DNA from 3 places in the Angustibacter aerolatus genome. Region 3 is predicted to be linked to each of the others. Evidence: riboswitches for the same ligand, from Rfam matches in the RefSeq annotation. Region 3 holds a riboswitch; each other region holds the start of a gene.

Region 1 (5,290 bases), on a different contig from region 3:
ACCACGAAGATCCCGCCGTAGTACGAGCCGTACATCAGCCACTGGGTGCCGTCGGCGTCGGTCACCACGTTCGGGTCGAACGTCCACAGGAAGTCGCCCGAGCCGCCGGCGCCGTGCCGCGGGGCGACCACCGGTGCACCGCTGTCGGTCCACGGGCCCGCGGGGGTCGGGGCGGTCGCGACGCCGATCGCGTTGTCACCCGACTCGGGGGTGACGGTGGTGTCGGTGACCACGTAGTACATGCGGTACTCGCCGTCGACGTAGCGCAGGTCGGGCGCCCAGAGGCCGGCGTCCGCGGTGGCCCAGGCCGGACGGGTGGCCGCGGTGAAGGCGTCGCCGACGTGCGTCCAGCTCACGAGGTCGCGCGAGCGGGCGATCGGGATCTGGTGCGGCGTGCCCTCGCCCTCGCGCAGCGGGTCGGAGGTGCCGACGGCGTACCACCAGCCGTCCTTGCCGCGCAGCAGGGAGGGGTCGGCGAAGGTGTCGGCGAAGCCCTGCGAGACGGGGTTGCGGTAGGTGGCCGGCTGCGTCCGGTCGGCGGGCGTCGCGGCCTGCGCGGCGGGCACGGCCAGGCCCGTCGCGAGCAGGGCCGCCAGCGCCGTCCGGCGTGCTGCGGGTCGTGCGCTGCGCCTCATGGCGGCTCCTTCGTCGCCCGGTGCCGCGGACGTCGTCGTCCGCGTGCGCTGCGCCCGTACCCACCCGATCGCCGTCCATGCACCCGACTTCGGTCACGGACAGGTCACGAAGCGGGCACGCCCGGGCACCACCCGGTCGGCGCTCCTGTCGGGGCCCGCTCGGTGGGCGCCCGCGGCCGCCGGTGGCAGCATCAAGACCATGCCGACCAGCTACGCGAACCCGGTGCACGACGGCTACCTCGCCGACCCGTTCGTGCTCCGCACCGACGACGGGTACGTCGCCTTCGGCACCGGGCGCACGGTCGACGGGCGGGCCTTCGAGGTGCTGCGCTCGGACGACCTCGTGCACTGGCGCAGCGTCGGCGGGGCGCTGGAGCAGGTGCCCGGGCTGGGTACCGACTACTGGGCGCCCGAGGTCGCGCACGCCGAGGGCCGCTGGTGGATGTACTACTCGGCCGGCACCGGCGACGTCGGGCACCAGGTGCGGGTCGCGGTGGCCGACGACCCGGTCGGCCCGTACCGCGACACCGGGCACGTGCTCACCGAGGGGGAGCGCTTCGCCATCGACCCGCACCCCTTCCGCGACGCCGACGGCGACTGGTGGCTGTTCTTCGCCCGCGACGTGCTCGACACCGAGCGGGTCGGCACCATGCTCGCCGTCGCCAGGCTCGACGGCATGACCCGGCTCGCCGGCCCGACGACCGCGGTGCTCGAGCCGACCGGCGACTGGCAGCTGTACCAGCGGCAGCGCTCGATGTACGGGAAGGTCTACGACTGGCACACGCTGGAGGGGCCGTTCGTCGTGCACCGCGGCGGCCGCTACCACCTCTTCTACTCCGGCGGGTCGTGGCAGGAGCCGACGTACGGCGTCGCGCACGCTGTGGCCGACCGCCCCGACGGGCCCTGGGTCGAGACCGCGCGGGAGCCGCTGCTGCGCAGCGTGCCAGGCGTCGTCGGGCCCGGCCACAACAGCGTGGTCACCACGCCCGACGGGCTCGACGTGATGGTCTACCACGCGTGGGACGTCGAGCAGACGGCCCGCCGGATGTGCCTCGACCCGATCCGGTGGACGCCGGACGGCCCGGTCGTGGACGGCCCGTCGACGGGGCCGACGACGCTCGAGCGCTAGCCCGGCGTCTCGCAGGTCGAGAAGATGCGGCTCGAAGGGTGGACCGGCGGCGCGGGCTGCCGATACCTTCTGACGTAGGTCACGAGTGCCAGCGTTCAGCCCCGGCTTGCTGGCCGGCAACCCTCCTCCGCGGCGGGGTGCCCCGGGTGAGGACCTGGCGTCGGCGAGGTGCCGGCGCAAGCGCGGACCTGCGGCACGTGGGTCCCTGACCCGTCGTGGAGACGTCATGTCGACCATCGCCCGCCCGACCACACCCCGCACCGTCGCCCGTCCTGCTACCCGTCCCGGCGCCCCGGCGTCCGACTGGCCGGGGGCAGGGCCACTGCTGCCGGTGGTCGGCGCCGACCTGGCCGCGCCGCTCGTCGACGGTCGGACCGTGCGGCACGTGAACCTCGACCAGGCCGCGAGCGCCCAGTGCCTCGAGTCGGTGGCCGCGCGCGTCACCGCCGCGCTGCCGTACTACGCGAGCGTGCACCGCGGTGCCGGCTGGGCCTCGCAGGTGTCGACGTCGGCGCTCGAGCAGAGCCGCCGCACGATCGGCGGCTTCGTGGGCGCCCGGCCCGGCGACGTCGTCGTGCTGACCCGCAACACCACCGATGCGCTGAACCTGCTCGCGGGCTGTCTGCCGACGTGGGGCGACGTGGTGTTCCTCGACCTCGAGCACCACGCGAACCTGCTGCCCTGGCAGGCCCGACCGCACCGCGCCGTCGCCACGCAGCCGACGCTGGAGGGCACGCTCGCCGAGCTCGAGCGGGTGCTGGCCGAGCGCCCGGCCGCGCTGCTCGCCGTCACCGGCGCGTCGAACGTCACCGGCGAGGAGCTGCCCGTCGACCGCCTGGTGCGGCTCGCGCACCGGCACGGCGCCCGCGTGGTGGTCGACGCCGCCCAGCTCGCCCCGCACCGCCGGATCAGCCTCACCGAGAGCGGCGCCGACTACGTGGCGTTCAGCGGCCACAAGCTCTACGCGCCGTACGGCGCGGGCGCGCTGGTCGGCCGGCGCGACTGGCTCGACCGCGGCACACCGCACCTGGCCGGCGGCGGCGCCGTCGTGCAGGTCGACGTCGAGCAGACGCAGTGGGCGTGCGCCCCGGCGCGGCACGAGGGCGGCACCCCGAACGTGCTCGGCGCGGTGGCGCTGGCCGCCGCTTGCGAGGCGCTGGGCGCGCTGCCCGAGGCGGCGCTCGAGGTGCACGAGGCGGCGCTGCGCGAGCGGCTGGTGCACGGGCTGACCGCGCTCGACGGCGTCGAGGTGCACCGGGTCTTCGCCGACGACGCCCCCTCGATCGGCGTCGTCACCTTCACGGTCGACGGGGTCGACGCGGGGCTGGTCGCCGCGTACCTGTCGGCCGAGCACGGCATCGGCGTCCGCGACGGCCGGTTCTGCGCGCACCCGCTGCTCGCCCACCTCGGGCTCGACGCCGGGGCGGTGCGGGCCAGCGTCGGCGTCGGCTCGCGCACCGAGGACGTCGACCGGCTGGTGGCCGCCGTCGCCGAGCTGGTCGCGCACGGCCCCTCGTGGACCTACGCCCGCACCGAGGGTCGCTGGGCGCCGAGCCCCGACCCGCGCCCGCTGCCGGCCTGGGCGGGCGACAGCGCCGGCCCCGCGGGCGCGAGTCCCTGCGAGAGCTAGGGTCTGCCCGCCCTAGCCGTGGGTGGGGACGTCGGAGAACAGGCTCGACACCGACTCGCCGAGGTGGATGCGGCTGATCGCCTCGGCGAAGACCGGCGCGACCGAGCGGACCTCGAGGTGCGGCAGCCCGTAGTGCCCGGCCTGCGGCACGGTGTTGGTGGTGACCACCTCGGTGACGTCGTCGCGGGCCGAGAGCCGCTCGATGGCCGGGCCGGTGAACAGGCCGTGGGTGCACGCCAGCGAGACGGTGCGCACGTGCCGGGAGCGCAGCGCCTCGAGCAGCTCGACGACCGAGCCGCCGGTGGCGATCTCGTCGTCGAGCACGATGACGTCCTTGCCGTCGACGTCGCCGACGATCATGTCGATGACCACGCGGTCGTCGGCCAGCCGCTGCTTCGAGCCGGCGGCGACCGGCACGTCGAGCAGCCGGGCGAACGCGGTGGCCGCCTTGGCGTTGCCGAGGTCGGGGGAGACCACGACGGTGTTCGACAGGTCGCGACCGCGGTAGTGCATCGCCAGGTCGCCGATCGCCGACAGGTGGTCGACCGGCACCGAGAAGAACCCGTGCACCTGCGGGGCGTGCAGCGCCATCGTCACCACGCGGTCGGCGCCCGCCGTGGCGATGAGGTCGGCCACCAGCCGGCCGCCGATCGAGATGCGCGGCGCGTCCTTCTTGTCGCTGCGCGCGTAGGCGTAGTGCGGGATGACGGCGGTGATGCTCGCCGCCGAGGCGCCCCGGGCGGCGTCGAGCATGAGCAGCAGCTCCATCAGGTGCTCCTGCACCGGCGGCACGAGCGGCTGCACGATGAACACGTCGCGCTGGCGGCAGTTGGCCCGCAGCTGCACCTGCATGCAGTCGTTGCTGAAGCGCTGCAGCGTCGTGGGGGCCAGCTCGACGCCGATCTCGGCGCAGATCTCGGCGGCCAGCTCGGTGTGCGCGCTGCCGCTGAAGACGACGATCTCGCTCATGGGGGCGGGGCTCCGTGGGGTGGTGGGCTGCGCGCGCCCGGGCGAGCCGCCCGGCCCGGGGAGTCTACGGCGGGCGGGTGCGGGGGCGGCCTGCCACCCTGGAGGTGATGCGCCACACCACCGCCGAGCCGGCCGGCCGACCGCCGTCCATCGCGGCGCTGACCGGGTTGCGTGCCGTGGCGGCGGTCTGGGTGGTGCTGTTCCACTACCGGGCGGACGTCGAGCGGCTGGTGCCGCCGGCGCGTCACCTCGACCCGCTGCTGGCGTCGGGCTACCTCGGCGTGGACGTGTTCTTCGTGCTGTCCGGCTTCGTGCTGGCCTACAACTACGGCCACCGGCTCGACCGCTGGCGCCCGCGCGAGGCCCGCGACTTCGTGCAGAACCGGGTGGCCAGAGTGTGGCCGGTGCAGGTGGTGACGCTGCACGCCGACCTGCTCTACGCCGCGGCGGTCGGGGCGCTCGGCGTCTCGGCGGACGGGCACCGGCGCACCCCGGCGGCGTACGTCGAGAACCTCACCATGACGCACCTGTGGTTCAGCGACCGGCCGAGCTTCAACGCCCCGGCCTGGTCGATCAGCGCCGAGTGGCTGGTCTACCTGCTCTGCCCGCTGCTGCTGCTCGGGTTCGCCCGCGTGCGCCGGGCCGGCACGGCGCTGGCCGGCGCGGCCGGGCTGTACGCGGTGATGCTGCTGGTCTTCGCGCTGTTCGCGCTGCCCAACGGCAACGTGCCGCACGCCGGGCTGCTGCGGGTGGTGGTCGAGTTCGTGGCCGGCGTGCTGCTCGTGCGGGTGCACCAGCAGGCGCCGCGCGGCATCGGCCGGGCGGCGCTGCCGGTGGCGGTCGCACTGGTGCTCGTCGTGCTGCTCGTGCCGCGCTCGCACGGCGGCGGGTACTGGCTGGCACCGGCCTTCGCGCTGCTGGTGCTGC
Region 2 (5,290 bases), on a different contig from region 3:
GCAGCAGCAGCGGATCCAGCGGCAGCCGGGTGTTGAGCTCGAGCGCCCGGTCGCCCGCCGCCACCGCGCGCAGCGCCTGCCGGAACTCGTCCTCGAACCGCCGCGGTTCGAACGGCCCGAGCTCGGTGGGCCACGACCGCAGCGGGTAGTCGACGTGCCCGAGCACCTCGAACTCGTCGCACCCGTCGACCACGCGCGGGATCTCGGCGAGGTACTCGCGGACGACGTCGTCGGCCCGGCGCCGTGGGTACAGCTCCCACGGCTCGGCCGCGACGTCGCCGTCCGGCAGGCAGTGCAGCGAGCCGATGACCCGGTCGAAGCCGCCGCTCGAGAGGATCGCCCGCAGCGCGGCCCGGTGCAGGTGCGGCTGGCCGACCTCGACGCCGGCCAGCACGCGCAGGCCCGGGAACAGGCCGCGGCAGCGCTCGACCGCCGCGCGGAACCCCTCGACGTCGAACGGCGGCGCCGTCAGCACGCCGTCGTGCACGAGGTCGGGACGGGTGCCGACGAGGAACCCGGCCCGGAACGGCGTCAGGTCGAGGTGCTCGGTGAACGCCACCGCCGGCAGCCCGATCTCGACCGCGCGTCGGCAGGTCTCCTCCATCGAGCCGAGCGTCGCGTCCCACGACCACTCGCTGTGCACGTGCCCGTCCGCCGGCAACCCGCCCGGCCCGCTCGCGTCCCGTTCGTCGTCCACGGTGCCAGTCTGGCCCCGGCTGTCGGATCGGGACGGCGCCGTTCGTCGTCCGGGTGACAGGCTGACCGCAGGCGTCCGCCGCAACCGAGGGAGCAGTCGTGGCCGAGTACCTCCTCTACTTCAACCAGCAGTGGGTCGGCGACCACCCGGAGGAGTGGTACCGCCCCCGCGGCCCGCTCGCGATGGCCGTGGTGCGCGAGGCGGAGGCGGCCGGCGTCCACGTCTTCAGCGGTGGCCTGGAGGAGGAGGACGGCCCGGTGTACAGCGCCGACCCCACCGGCGGCGAGGTGCTGGTCACCGACGGCCCGTACGTCGAGACCAAGGAGTTCCTCGGCGGCTTCATGATCGTCGACGTGCCGGACGACGAGACCGCCAAGCACTGGGCTGCCAAGATCGCCGAGGCCTGCGGCTGGCCGCACGAGGTGCGCCGCTTCAAGGGGCGGCCGGGCGCGACGTCCTGACGTCGGCGGGTGGTCAGAGCACGCGCGAGAGGAACCGCTGCAGCCGCTCGGTGCGCGGAGCGTCGAACAGCTGCGCCGGCTCGCCGTGCTCGACCACCACGCCGCCGTCCACGAACGCCACCTGGTCGGCGACCTCGCGGGCGAAGCCCATCTCGTGCGTCACGACGAGCATCGTCATGCCGCCGCTCGCGAGGTCGGCCATGAGGGCGAGCACGCCCTTCACCAGCTCGGGGTCGAGCGCCGACGTCGCCTCGTCGAACAGCATGACGCGCGGCTCGAGGGCGAGCGCACGGGCGATGGCGACGCGCTGCTGCTGACCGCCCGAGAGCTGTGCGGGACGGCTGGAGGCCTTGTGCCGCAACCCGACCGCGTCGAGCCGCTGCAGCGCGACGTGCTCTGCGGCGTCCGGTGAGAGCCCGCGCAGGTGGCGCAGCGCGAGCGTCACGTTGTCGAGCACCGTGCGGTGCGGGAACAGGTTGAACTGCTGGAACACCATGCCGATGCGCTTGCGGTGCTCGTCGACGTCGTCCGCGAGCACGCTGCGGCCGTCGACGAGCAGGTCGCCCGAGTCGGGCTCCAGCAGGCGGTTCACGATGCGCAGCGCCGTCGACTTGCCGGAGCCGGACGGACCGACGACGCACGTGGTGGTGCCGGCCGGCACGTGCAGGCTGACGCCGCGCAGCACCTGGTTGCGACCGAAGGCCAGGTGCACGTCGTCGAGCGTCACCGACAGCGCGTCCGTCGACGTCGCGGTGGGGGAGGTGCTCATCGGGCGGCTCCGGTCGTCGGGTCGGCGGTGAGGGCTGCGTCGTCGTCCGGTGCCTCGACGCCGTCGGCGGGACGCCCCTCGCGCAGCCGCCGGTCGACCGCGTTCACGGCGTGCGTGAGCGGCACGGTGATCACGAGGTACACGAGCCCGGCGAGGACGAGCGCCGACGCGTTGCCGGTGTTGGCGGCGTAGTCCTGGCCGATGCGGAACAGCTCGCGCTGGCTGGCGAGCAGGCCGAGGAAGTAGACCAGGCTCGAGTCCTTGATGAGCGCGATGAGCTGGTTCACCCAGGCCGGCAGCACGCGACGCACGCCCTGCGGCACGATCACCAGCCGCATCGCCTGACGGTGCGAGAACCCGAGGGCGCGGCTGGCCTCGAGCTGGCCGGCCTCGACGCTCTGGATGCCCGACCGGAAGATCTCGCCCATGTACGCCGCCGCCACCAGGCCGAGCGCCAGGATGCCGAGCGGGTACGGGTTCGGGCCCCACAGCGCGAGCCCCACGGGTGCCAGGCCGACGCCGACCAGCAGGATCGTCACGGCCACCGGCAGGCCGCGGAACAGGTCGGTGTAGACGCGCGCCGGCCAGCGCAGCCAACGGGTGCGGGCCAGTCCGGCGGTCGCGAGCAGCAGACCCAGCACGGTGCCGAGCACCGCCGACGCGATCGCCAGCACGAGCGTGTTGCGGAGCCCGACCGTGAGCATGTCGGGCAGCGCCTCGCGCATGGCGTCGAGGTCGAAGAACGTCTGCCAGACGGTGCGCAGCGTCTCCATGCGGGTCTCCCTGGTGCAGTGGCCGGGCGGCCCGCGGGTGCGGACCACCCGGCCGGGTGTCGGTGCGGTGCGTCGGTCAGGACGTCGCGGTCGCGCTCGCGGTGACCGGCGGGAACTTCACGGTGCCGCTCCCGGGCTCGAAGTCGGCCGGCACCGGGCGGCCCGGGTAGTACTGCTCCTGCAGCTTCGTCCAGGTGCCGTCGGCGATGACCTCGTCGAGACCCTTGTCCAGCGCGGCCTTCAGCTTCGTGTTGCCGCGCTTCACCGCGAACGCCGTCGGGGCGGGGCTGAGCTCGGTCGCGGCGACCACGATCTTGCCCTTGCTGTCCTTCGCCGACTTCTCGCCGATCTCGGCGGGCGCGATCCACGCGTCGGACGTCTGGGTGCGCAGCTGGTTCAGCGCCGCGTTGTAGTCGGGCACGCGCACCGGGTCGAGGTTCTGCTTCGTCGCGTAGTCGTCCTGCACGGTGCCCTGGACGACGACGACGCGCTTGCCCTGCAGCTGGTCGAAGCCCTTCACCGTCGAGCCGGCGGGCACGTCCAGACCGAAGTAGCCGAAGTCGTAGCCGTTGCCGAAGTCCACGGTCTTCTTGCGGGCCTCGGTGATGGTGATCGACGAGCTGCCGACGTCGAAGCGGCCCGCGTTCACCTGCGCCAGCAGCGCCGAGAAGTCGGTGCCGGCGAACTGCACCTTGAGCCCGACCTTCGCCGCGACCGCGGTCAGCAGGTCGTTGTCGAAGCCAGTGAACTTGCCGTCCTTCAAGTACACGTTCGGCGGCGCGTCGGTCAGCGTGCCGACGCGCAGGGTGCCGGGCTGCTGCAGGTCGTACGGGTTGCTCGCGGCCTTCGACGCCGAGGAGCCACCGCCGCAGGCGGCGAGCAGCACCGCGAGGGAGGCGGCGGTGACGGCGGGCACGAGACGGGACAAGCGCACAGGGATCTCCAGATGTGGTGTGGCAGAACGCTCTTGGCGTCCACGGGGGTTCGTCGCGGCGGGCCCGAGGCGCGCCGCAGCAGCCCCGACGCGTCAGCGCGCCGAGGCCGAGGGGGTGGTGGGTGCGGTCAGGCTCGACGGAGCCGACAGAGCATGCCGCTGGTGCGGCAGAGGTCGACGTGCCGGCGCGAGCACAGGGTGGAGCGGGGCGTCACGGGGTGGTCCTCCATCGGTCCTGGCGGTAGCACCTCACCCCGAGGGGCGGTTGCTGCGACGTCGACGAGCCAGGTCTCTCGGTCGCTCTGGATGGGCAGGTCGATCGTCGCACCCGCTCGCGCCGTCCGCCAAATCGAGACCGGGCGCCCCGGTGTGTCCCTCGACACACCCGTTGTCCTGCAAGCGTTCTGGGTCAGAAGTACCAGGGGAAGGGCGTCCAGTCGGGGTCGCGCTTCTGCAGGAAGGCGTCGCGGCCCTCGACGGCCTCGTCGGTCATGTAGGCGAGGCGGGTGGCCTCGCCGGCGAAGACCTGCTGACCCATGAGGCCGTCGTCCACCAGGTTGAAGGCGTACTTCAGCATGCGCTGCGCGGTGGGGCTCTTGCCGTTGATCTCGCGGGCCCACTGCAGCGCGGTGGCCTCGAGCTCGGCGTGGTCGGCGACCTCGTTGACGGCGCCCATGCGCTGCATGGTCTCGGCGTCGTAGGTGCGGCCCAGGAAGAAGATCTCGCGCGCGGCCTTCTGGCCGACCATGCGCGCCAGGTAGGCCGAGCCGTAGCCGGCGTCGAACGAGCCGACGTCGGCGTCGGTCTGCTTGAAGCGGGCGTGCTCGCGGCTGGCGATCGTGAGGTCGCAGACGACGTGCAGGCTGTGGCCGCCGCCGGCCGCCCACCCGTTGACGACGGCGATGACCACCTTGGGCATCGTGCGGATGAGCCGCTGCACCTCGAGCACGTGCAGGCGCCCGCCGGCCGCCTTCACCCGGGCCTCGTCGACCGTCTCGGCGGTCTCGCCGTCCGCGTACTGGTAGCCGCTGCGGCCGCGGATGCGCTGGTCGCCGCCGGAGCAGAAGGCGCGGCCGCCGTCCTTGGGGCTCGGGCCGTTGCCGGTGAGCAGCACGCACCCGACGTCGGGTGTCATGCGGGCGTGGTCGAGCGCGCGGTACAGCTCGTCGACGGTGTGCGGCCGGAAGGCGTTGCGCACCTCCGGCCGGTCGAACGCGATGCGCACGGCACCGGTGTCGACGGCGCGGTGGTAGGTGACGTCGGTGAACTCGAAGCCGGCGACCGGCGTCCACGCGGACGGGTCGAAGGTCTCGCTGACGGGCTCGTTGCGCACGTCGGCGAGGATAGGCGCGTGCAGCCCGACCTGGAGACGCTGGTGCGGACGGCGCGCGTCGTGAGCCTGCCGATGCGCGTGCGGTTCCGCGGCATCACCACGCGCGAGGCGCTGCTGCTGCGCGGCCCGGCCGGCTGGGGCGAGTTCTCGCCGTTCGTCGAGTACGACGACGTCGAGGCGGCGCGCTGGCTGCGGTCGGCCCTCGCGTCGGCCACCGCCCCGGTGCCGCGGGCGGTGCGCGACCACGTGCCGGTCAACGCCACCGTGCCGGCCGTCGGCCCGGCCGACGTCGAGGGCGTGCTGGCCCGGTTCGACGGGTGCAC
Region 3 (5,290 bases):
CCGCGTAGCGGCCACCGCCGCCGAGCGGCTGCTCGTCGCCCTGGGCCCGGCGGCCGAATCGGGCGTCGAGCTCGTCGGCGCTGCGGTAGGTGGCGTGCGCGATGCGACGGGCGATGCCCAGCCCGGTGACGGGACCGGGGCCGTCCTGGTCGTGGTAGTCGCCGCCCTGCCAGGCGGGGTCGGCGCGGATGGCCGCCACCTGCGGCGCGCACCAGGCGATCTGGTCGGCGCTCGCCGCCGCCGTCGACGCCAGCACGAGGGCGCTGGCGACGCGGTCGGGATGGGTGACGGCCCACTCGACCACCCGCATGCCGCCCATCGAGCCGCCGACGACGCTCGCCCACGTGCCGATGCCCAGGGCGTCGGCCAGGCGCACCTCCGCCTCGACCTGGTCGCGCACCGTCAGGAACGGGAAGCGCGAGCCCCAGGCCCGGCCGTCGGGCGCGACGGACGACGGACCCGTGGTGCCCTGGCAGCCACCGAGCACGTTCGGCGCCACCACGAACCAGCGGTCGGTGTCGAGCGCGCGGCCCGGGCCGACGAGCCCGTCCCACCACCCGGGCGTCGGGTGGCCGTCCCCGGCCGGTCCGGCCACGTGGCTGTCACCGGTGAGCGCGTGCAGCACCAGCACGGCGTTGTCGACCGCCGCGTTCAGCGTGCCCCACGTCTCGTAGGCGACCGTGACGTCGGGCAGCGCGCCCCTGGCCTCGAGGGTGATCGTGCCGACCTCGGCGAACCGGCGGTGCCCCACGGGGTCGCCGGGTCGCCAGTGGCCGGTCACGGTCATCAGGAGCCCTTGGCGGCCCGGAAGCCGGCCTCGAGGTCGGCGAGGATGTCGTCGAGGTGCTCCAACCCCACGGCCAGCCGCACCAGGCCGGGGGTGACCCCGCTCGCGGCCTGCTCCTCGGGCGAGAGCTGGCTGTGGGTCGTCGACGCCGGGTGGATCACCAGGCTGCGCACGTCGCCGATGTTCGCGACGTGGCTGTGCAGCTCGAGCGCCTCCACGAAGCGCTGCCCGGCCTCGAGACCGCCGACGATCTCGAAGGCCAGCACCGCGCCCGCACCGCGCGGCGCGTACTTGCGCGCGTTCTCGCGCCACGGGCTGCTCTCGAGGCCGGCGTACGCGACCCGCTCGACCTCGTCGCGACCCTCGAGCCAGGTGGCGACGGCCTCGGCGTTGGCGACGTGCCGCTCGATGCGCAGGCTGAGCGTCTCGATCCCCTGCGAGAGCAGGAAGCTGTTGAACGGCGAGATCGACGGTCCGAGGTCGCGCAGCAGCTGCACGCGCGCCTTGAGGATGTACGAGAGGTTCGCCCCCAGCGGGCTGCCGACGCCGAGGTCGCGGCCGTAGACGAGACCGTGGTAGCTCGGGTCGGGCTGGTTGAACCCCGGGAACCGATCCGGCTCGGCGGTGTAGTCGAAGCGACCGCCGTCGACGATCACGCCGCCGATCGCGCTGCCGTGGCCGCCGAGGTACTTGGTCGCCGAGTGCACCACGACGTCGGCGCCCCACTCGAGCGGGCGGATGAGGTACGGCGTGGCCACCGTGTTGTCGACGATCAACGGCACGCCGGCGTCGTGCGCGACACCGGAGACGCCCTCGATGTCGAGCACGTCCTGCTTGGGGTTCGAGATGGTCTCGGCGAAGAAGGCCTTGGTGTTCGGCCGCACCGCGGCACGCCACGACTCGAGGTCGTCGGGGTCGTCGACGAAGGTGACCTGCACGCCCAGCTTGGGGAACGTGTAGTGCAGCAGGTTGTACGTGCCGCCGTAGAGGCTGGGGCTGGCCACCACGTGGTCACCGGCCTCCGCGACGTTCAGCAGCGCCAGCGTCTCGGCCGACTGACCGCTGGCGACCAGCAGGGCCCCCACGCCGCCCTCGAGGTTCGCCACGCGCTGCTCCACGACGTCGGTCGTGGGGTTCATCAGGCGCGTGTAGATGTTGCCGAACTCCTTGAGCCCGAACAGGTTCGCGGCGTGCTCGGCGTCCTTGAAGACGTAGGACGTCGTCTGGTAGATGGGCAGCGACCGGGCGCCGGTGGCGGCGTCCGGCTGCTGACCGGCGTGGATCTGTCGCGTCTCGAAGGACCAACCGTCGGACATCTCTGCTCCTCGGTGCGTGCTGGTGGGTGCGTGCTCGTGCGTGCTGGTGGGTGCCTGCTCACGCCCCGCGGGGCGCGGCAGCGGGACGCGCCGGTCGTCCGGCCCGTCACCGGGTCCTGCGTCAGCGGTCGCGTCGACAGCTCATCGGGGGACTCCCATCTCTGGGGTCCGTCGGCACGACGGACCCGCGCTTGCCGTCCGTCACCGTGACGGAGCAGCCGGGTCATCACCCGGGGCACCCCACCGCGAGTGGAGGGTTGCCGGCCAGCGAGCCGGGGCTTGACGCTGGCGCTCATGACCTGGGCCGAAGGTACCCCAGACCACCGCCGCGGATCCACGCTCTGGACGCCGCCGTCTCACATGGTGGACCTCACGTCGACCGCCGAGGCCCACCGGGGCACCACGCCCGTCCGCAGCGCCTCGTCGACCAGGACCGCCAGCGGGTACCCGGCGTCCACCTCCAGGGCCCGCTCGCAGGCGACCGCCGCCAGCGGGCCGTCACCACGGGTCCAGTGGTGCACGGCCAGCATGGTGGCGACGGGCGCGGCGAGCGCGTCCGGCGCGAGCGTGCAGAGCCGGGTCAGCAGACCTCCGACGGCGGCGACGCCGTCCGGCGTGCCGACGAGGCGACTCGCCGGCGACTCCTCGCCCGCGCGGTCCACCGGCACCATGCGCCCGCCGAGGCGACGCAGGGCCGCTGCGGCCTCGTCCACCGCGTGGTCGGCGTCCGAGTCGTCGACGTCGTCGAGGTCGTCCACGTCTGCGTCGCCCACCGCGGCGCGCCAGCCGCTCCAGCGGTCGAGCAGGACGTCGCGCACGTCGCGGTCCCCCAGCCCGACGAGCAGCCGCCCGACGTCGGCGAGCTCGGGGGGTTCGGAGCGGTTCGCCTGCCCGACGACCATCTCGTCGAACAGCCGCACGGTCGCAGCCTGCCGCGCTGCAGCCCCGCGGCCGCGACGGGCCGCCCAGTCGTGGAGCGCATCGGCCCGGGCACGGTCGGCGGCCACCTGCACGGCTGCGGCGGTCAGCGGCGACCCGGGCCGCAGCGCGGCGAGGGCGGCCGCCCGGTCGGGAGCCGGTGCGCGGCCCTGCAGCACGAAGTGCAGCACGAGCTCGCTGTGCCGGTGGTCCGACAGGTCGTGGCGGCGGGCGGGGCGCAGGCCGTCGGCTGCGGTGTCGGCCAGTGGGTCCGTCCAGGCGGCGCCGTCGTGGACGTAGAACGTCCAGACCGGCACCGGGTGCAGCGCCGCGACGACCGCGTCGCGCTCGGCGCTGCGTGGCGGTCTGGCTCCCACTGCCCGCGGCCGGTCGTCGTGGACGACGACCACCACCGCGGCGGGGCGTGCTGCGACCACTGCCTCCGTCACCGCCGCCGCCCAGGACCGCACCCGCGTCGTCCCCGTGCCGGTCGGCGGCAGGTCGGCGCGGGCCATCAGCCCGAGCGTCGGCGCCCCGCGCGTGAGCGACAGCAGCACCACGCTGCGTCGGGGCTCGTACCCCAGCAGGTGCGGGAGGGCGGCGACCAGCTCGACCGGGTGGCGCACCGTGGCCGCCGGCACCTCGGCCGCCCGGTCGGCCGCTGTCCGACGCGGGTCCGTGGCCCCGGTCGAGGAGCGCGAATCGGTCGGGTCGGTCGGGTCGGTCGGGTCGGTCGGGTGGGCGGGGTCGGTGGTGGGTCGGTCGTCGCGTCGTCCAGGCATGCGGCGAGCGTCGACGCCGGCCGGTCACGACGCCTGCGTCCGACGACCGCTGTGGACCGTCGCCGGCGTCCACAGGCCGCGCCTGTGGACGGGCGACGGCCGTCCACCGTCAGCGCACGACCTGCCCGGGCACGACGTCGGGTCGGCCAGCCTCGGACGCGTGCCGCTCCCCACGTCGACGCCAGCGCCCGAACCGGCGGCGTCCGCTCTCGTCCTCGCCCGCGCGCTCCCACCGCAGGAAGGCGTCGGTCTCGCCCAGCAGGCGGGCAGCCAACCAGCTGAGCACGAACGCGTCGTCCCCGAGCCCCAGCAGGCCCAGCGGCACCTCGGGCACGAGGTCGATCGGCGACAGCACGTAGCCGGCGGCGAGCGCCAGCCCGATCAGCCGCGTGCCGGTCGTGCCGGTGTACTCGCCGCTGTGCACGGCGCGCACCAGCCGGGGCACGGCACGCACGCGATCGGGCAGACCGGGCTCACCGGGGCGCAGCGATCCCCGCAGCAGCCGCCACAGGGTCGACCAGGCCGTGCCGGACGTCTGTCGCGATCGTGCAGCCATCGTCACCCTCCGTCGGTCGGTCGCGCGGTCGGCGGCCTCGTCGTGTCAGACGGCGAACCCGACCGGTCGGTTCCCGCACGTCGTGGCGCGTCGCGGCGCCGTGGTTCAGGACCCGGCCACGAGTCGCAGGGGGAACTCGCGTCGGGCGTGGTCGGTGATCTGCTTCAGGAGGTAGCCGTCCACCCCGGCACCCACGACCCCGCCGACGAACGGCACGCCCCGGCCGAGGCGCGACAGCGCAGAGCGGCCGGCGCGGCCGACCAGGCGGAAGCCGATGCCCTTGTTCAGGGCCATGAGCACGGGCCCCGGCAGCCGCCGGGTCGCGAGCCCGGCCAGCCCGCCCGTCGTCGACATCCCCGCCTTGCGCAGGAGGTCGTTCGCGTCGGCCCCGACCAGCGTGAGGACGACTGCGGTGCGCACGCCCTGGTCTCGCAGGTCGTAGCCGCGCAGGGCGGCCACGGCCGCGACCGCCCGGGTGGCCACCGCGTAGAAGCCGACGACGTTCGCGGGGACGGCGACGGGCATGGTCACGAAGCCGCCGAGGCTGGTGACGAAGCCTCCCGCGGCAGCGGCCTTCAGGTGCGAGCGCACCACCGCGTCGACGGCCCGCTCGACGTCGTGGTGCTCCGCCATCGCCGCGTCGGCGACGGCCTGGGCGGACGGGAACGGGCCGCGTCCGTCGATGCCGACGTCGAGCAGGCGCTCGACGAGCCGGGCCGCCCCGGCGGTGCCCCTGCCGCCGCGAGCGGGTGGGGTGGTCCCCGGCGCGCTGCCGCCGCCCGGCACCGCCACGTCGGCCGGTCGGTCGCCGTTCCCGGGGTCCTGCTGCGTCGCGTCGTCCACGGGCTGATCATGCCCGAGCCGGCCGCGACCCACCCGGGGAAGACCTGCCACCATCCCCGGGTTGGCACCGGCAGACCCAGACGAGGAG

Evidence for each region. Region 3 has a riboswitch for S-adenosylmethionine ahead of ACYVI6_RS07375 (bifunctional o-acetylhomoserine/o-acetylserine sulfhydrylase). Riboswitches for the same ligand answer to the same signal wherever they lie in the genome.
Region 1: linked by a shared signal. The riboswitch ahead of ACYVI6_RS17700 (aminotransferase class V-fold PLP-dependent enzyme) and the one ahead of ACYVI6_RS07375 (bifunctional o-acetylhomoserine/o-acetylserine sulfhydrylase) in region 3 are both predicted to bind S-adenosylmethionine.
Region 2: linked by a shared signal. The riboswitch ahead of ACYVI6_RS12525 (ABC transporter substrate-binding protein) and the one ahead of ACYVI6_RS07375 (bifunctional o-acetylhomoserine/o-acetylserine sulfhydrylase) in region 3 are both predicted to bind S-adenosylmethionine.

Annotation. Positions count from the first base shown of each region.
Region 1 is NZ_BAAHBM010000131.1:588-5,877, forward strand. Features, by position in the region: partial or broken gene ACYVI6_RS17690 (family 43 glycosylhydrolase) at 1-635, opposite strand, end outside; gene ACYVI6_RS17695 (glycoside hydrolase family 43 protein) at 835-1,764, shown strand; SAM riboswitch class IV at 1,842-1,953, shown strand; gene ACYVI6_RS17700 (aminotransferase class V-fold PLP-dependent enzyme) at 1,991-3,394, shown strand; gene ACYVI6_RS17705 (ribose-phosphate diphosphokinase) at 3,407-4,363, opposite strand; gene ACYVI6_RS17710 (acyltransferase family protein) at 4,471-5,290, shown strand, end outside.
Region 2 is NZ_BAAHBM010000052.1:16,854-22,143, forward strand. Features, by position in the region: gene ACYVI6_RS12505 (PHP domain-containing protein) at 1-697, opposite strand, end outside; gene ACYVI6_RS12510 (YciI family protein) at 796-1,158, shown strand; gene ACYVI6_RS12515 (amino acid ABC transporter ATP-binding protein) at 1,172-1,927, opposite strand; gene ACYVI6_RS12520 (amino acid ABC transporter permease) at 1,924-2,700, opposite strand; gene ACYVI6_RS12525 (ABC transporter substrate-binding protein) at 2,777-3,628, opposite strand; SAM riboswitch class I at 3,858-3,947, opposite strand; gene ACYVI6_RS12530 (1,4-dihydroxy-2-naphthoyl-CoA synthase) at 4,044-4,967, opposite strand; gene ACYVI6_RS12535 (o-succinylbenzoate synthase) at 4,986-5,290, shown strand, end outside.
Region 3 is NZ_BAAHBM010000021.1:11,639-16,928, reverse strand. Features, by position in the region: gene metX (homoserine O-acetyltransferase MetX) at 1-787, opposite strand, end outside; gene ACYVI6_RS07375 (bifunctional o-acetylhomoserine/o-acetylserine sulfhydrylase) at 787-2,103, opposite strand; SAM riboswitch class IV at 2,286-2,403, opposite strand; gene ACYVI6_RS07370 (DUF4192 family protein) at 2,460-3,803, opposite strand; gene ACYVI6_RS07365 (YkvA family protein) at 3,913-4,257, opposite strand; gene ACYVI6_RS07360 (EcsC family protein) at 4,465-5,202, opposite strand.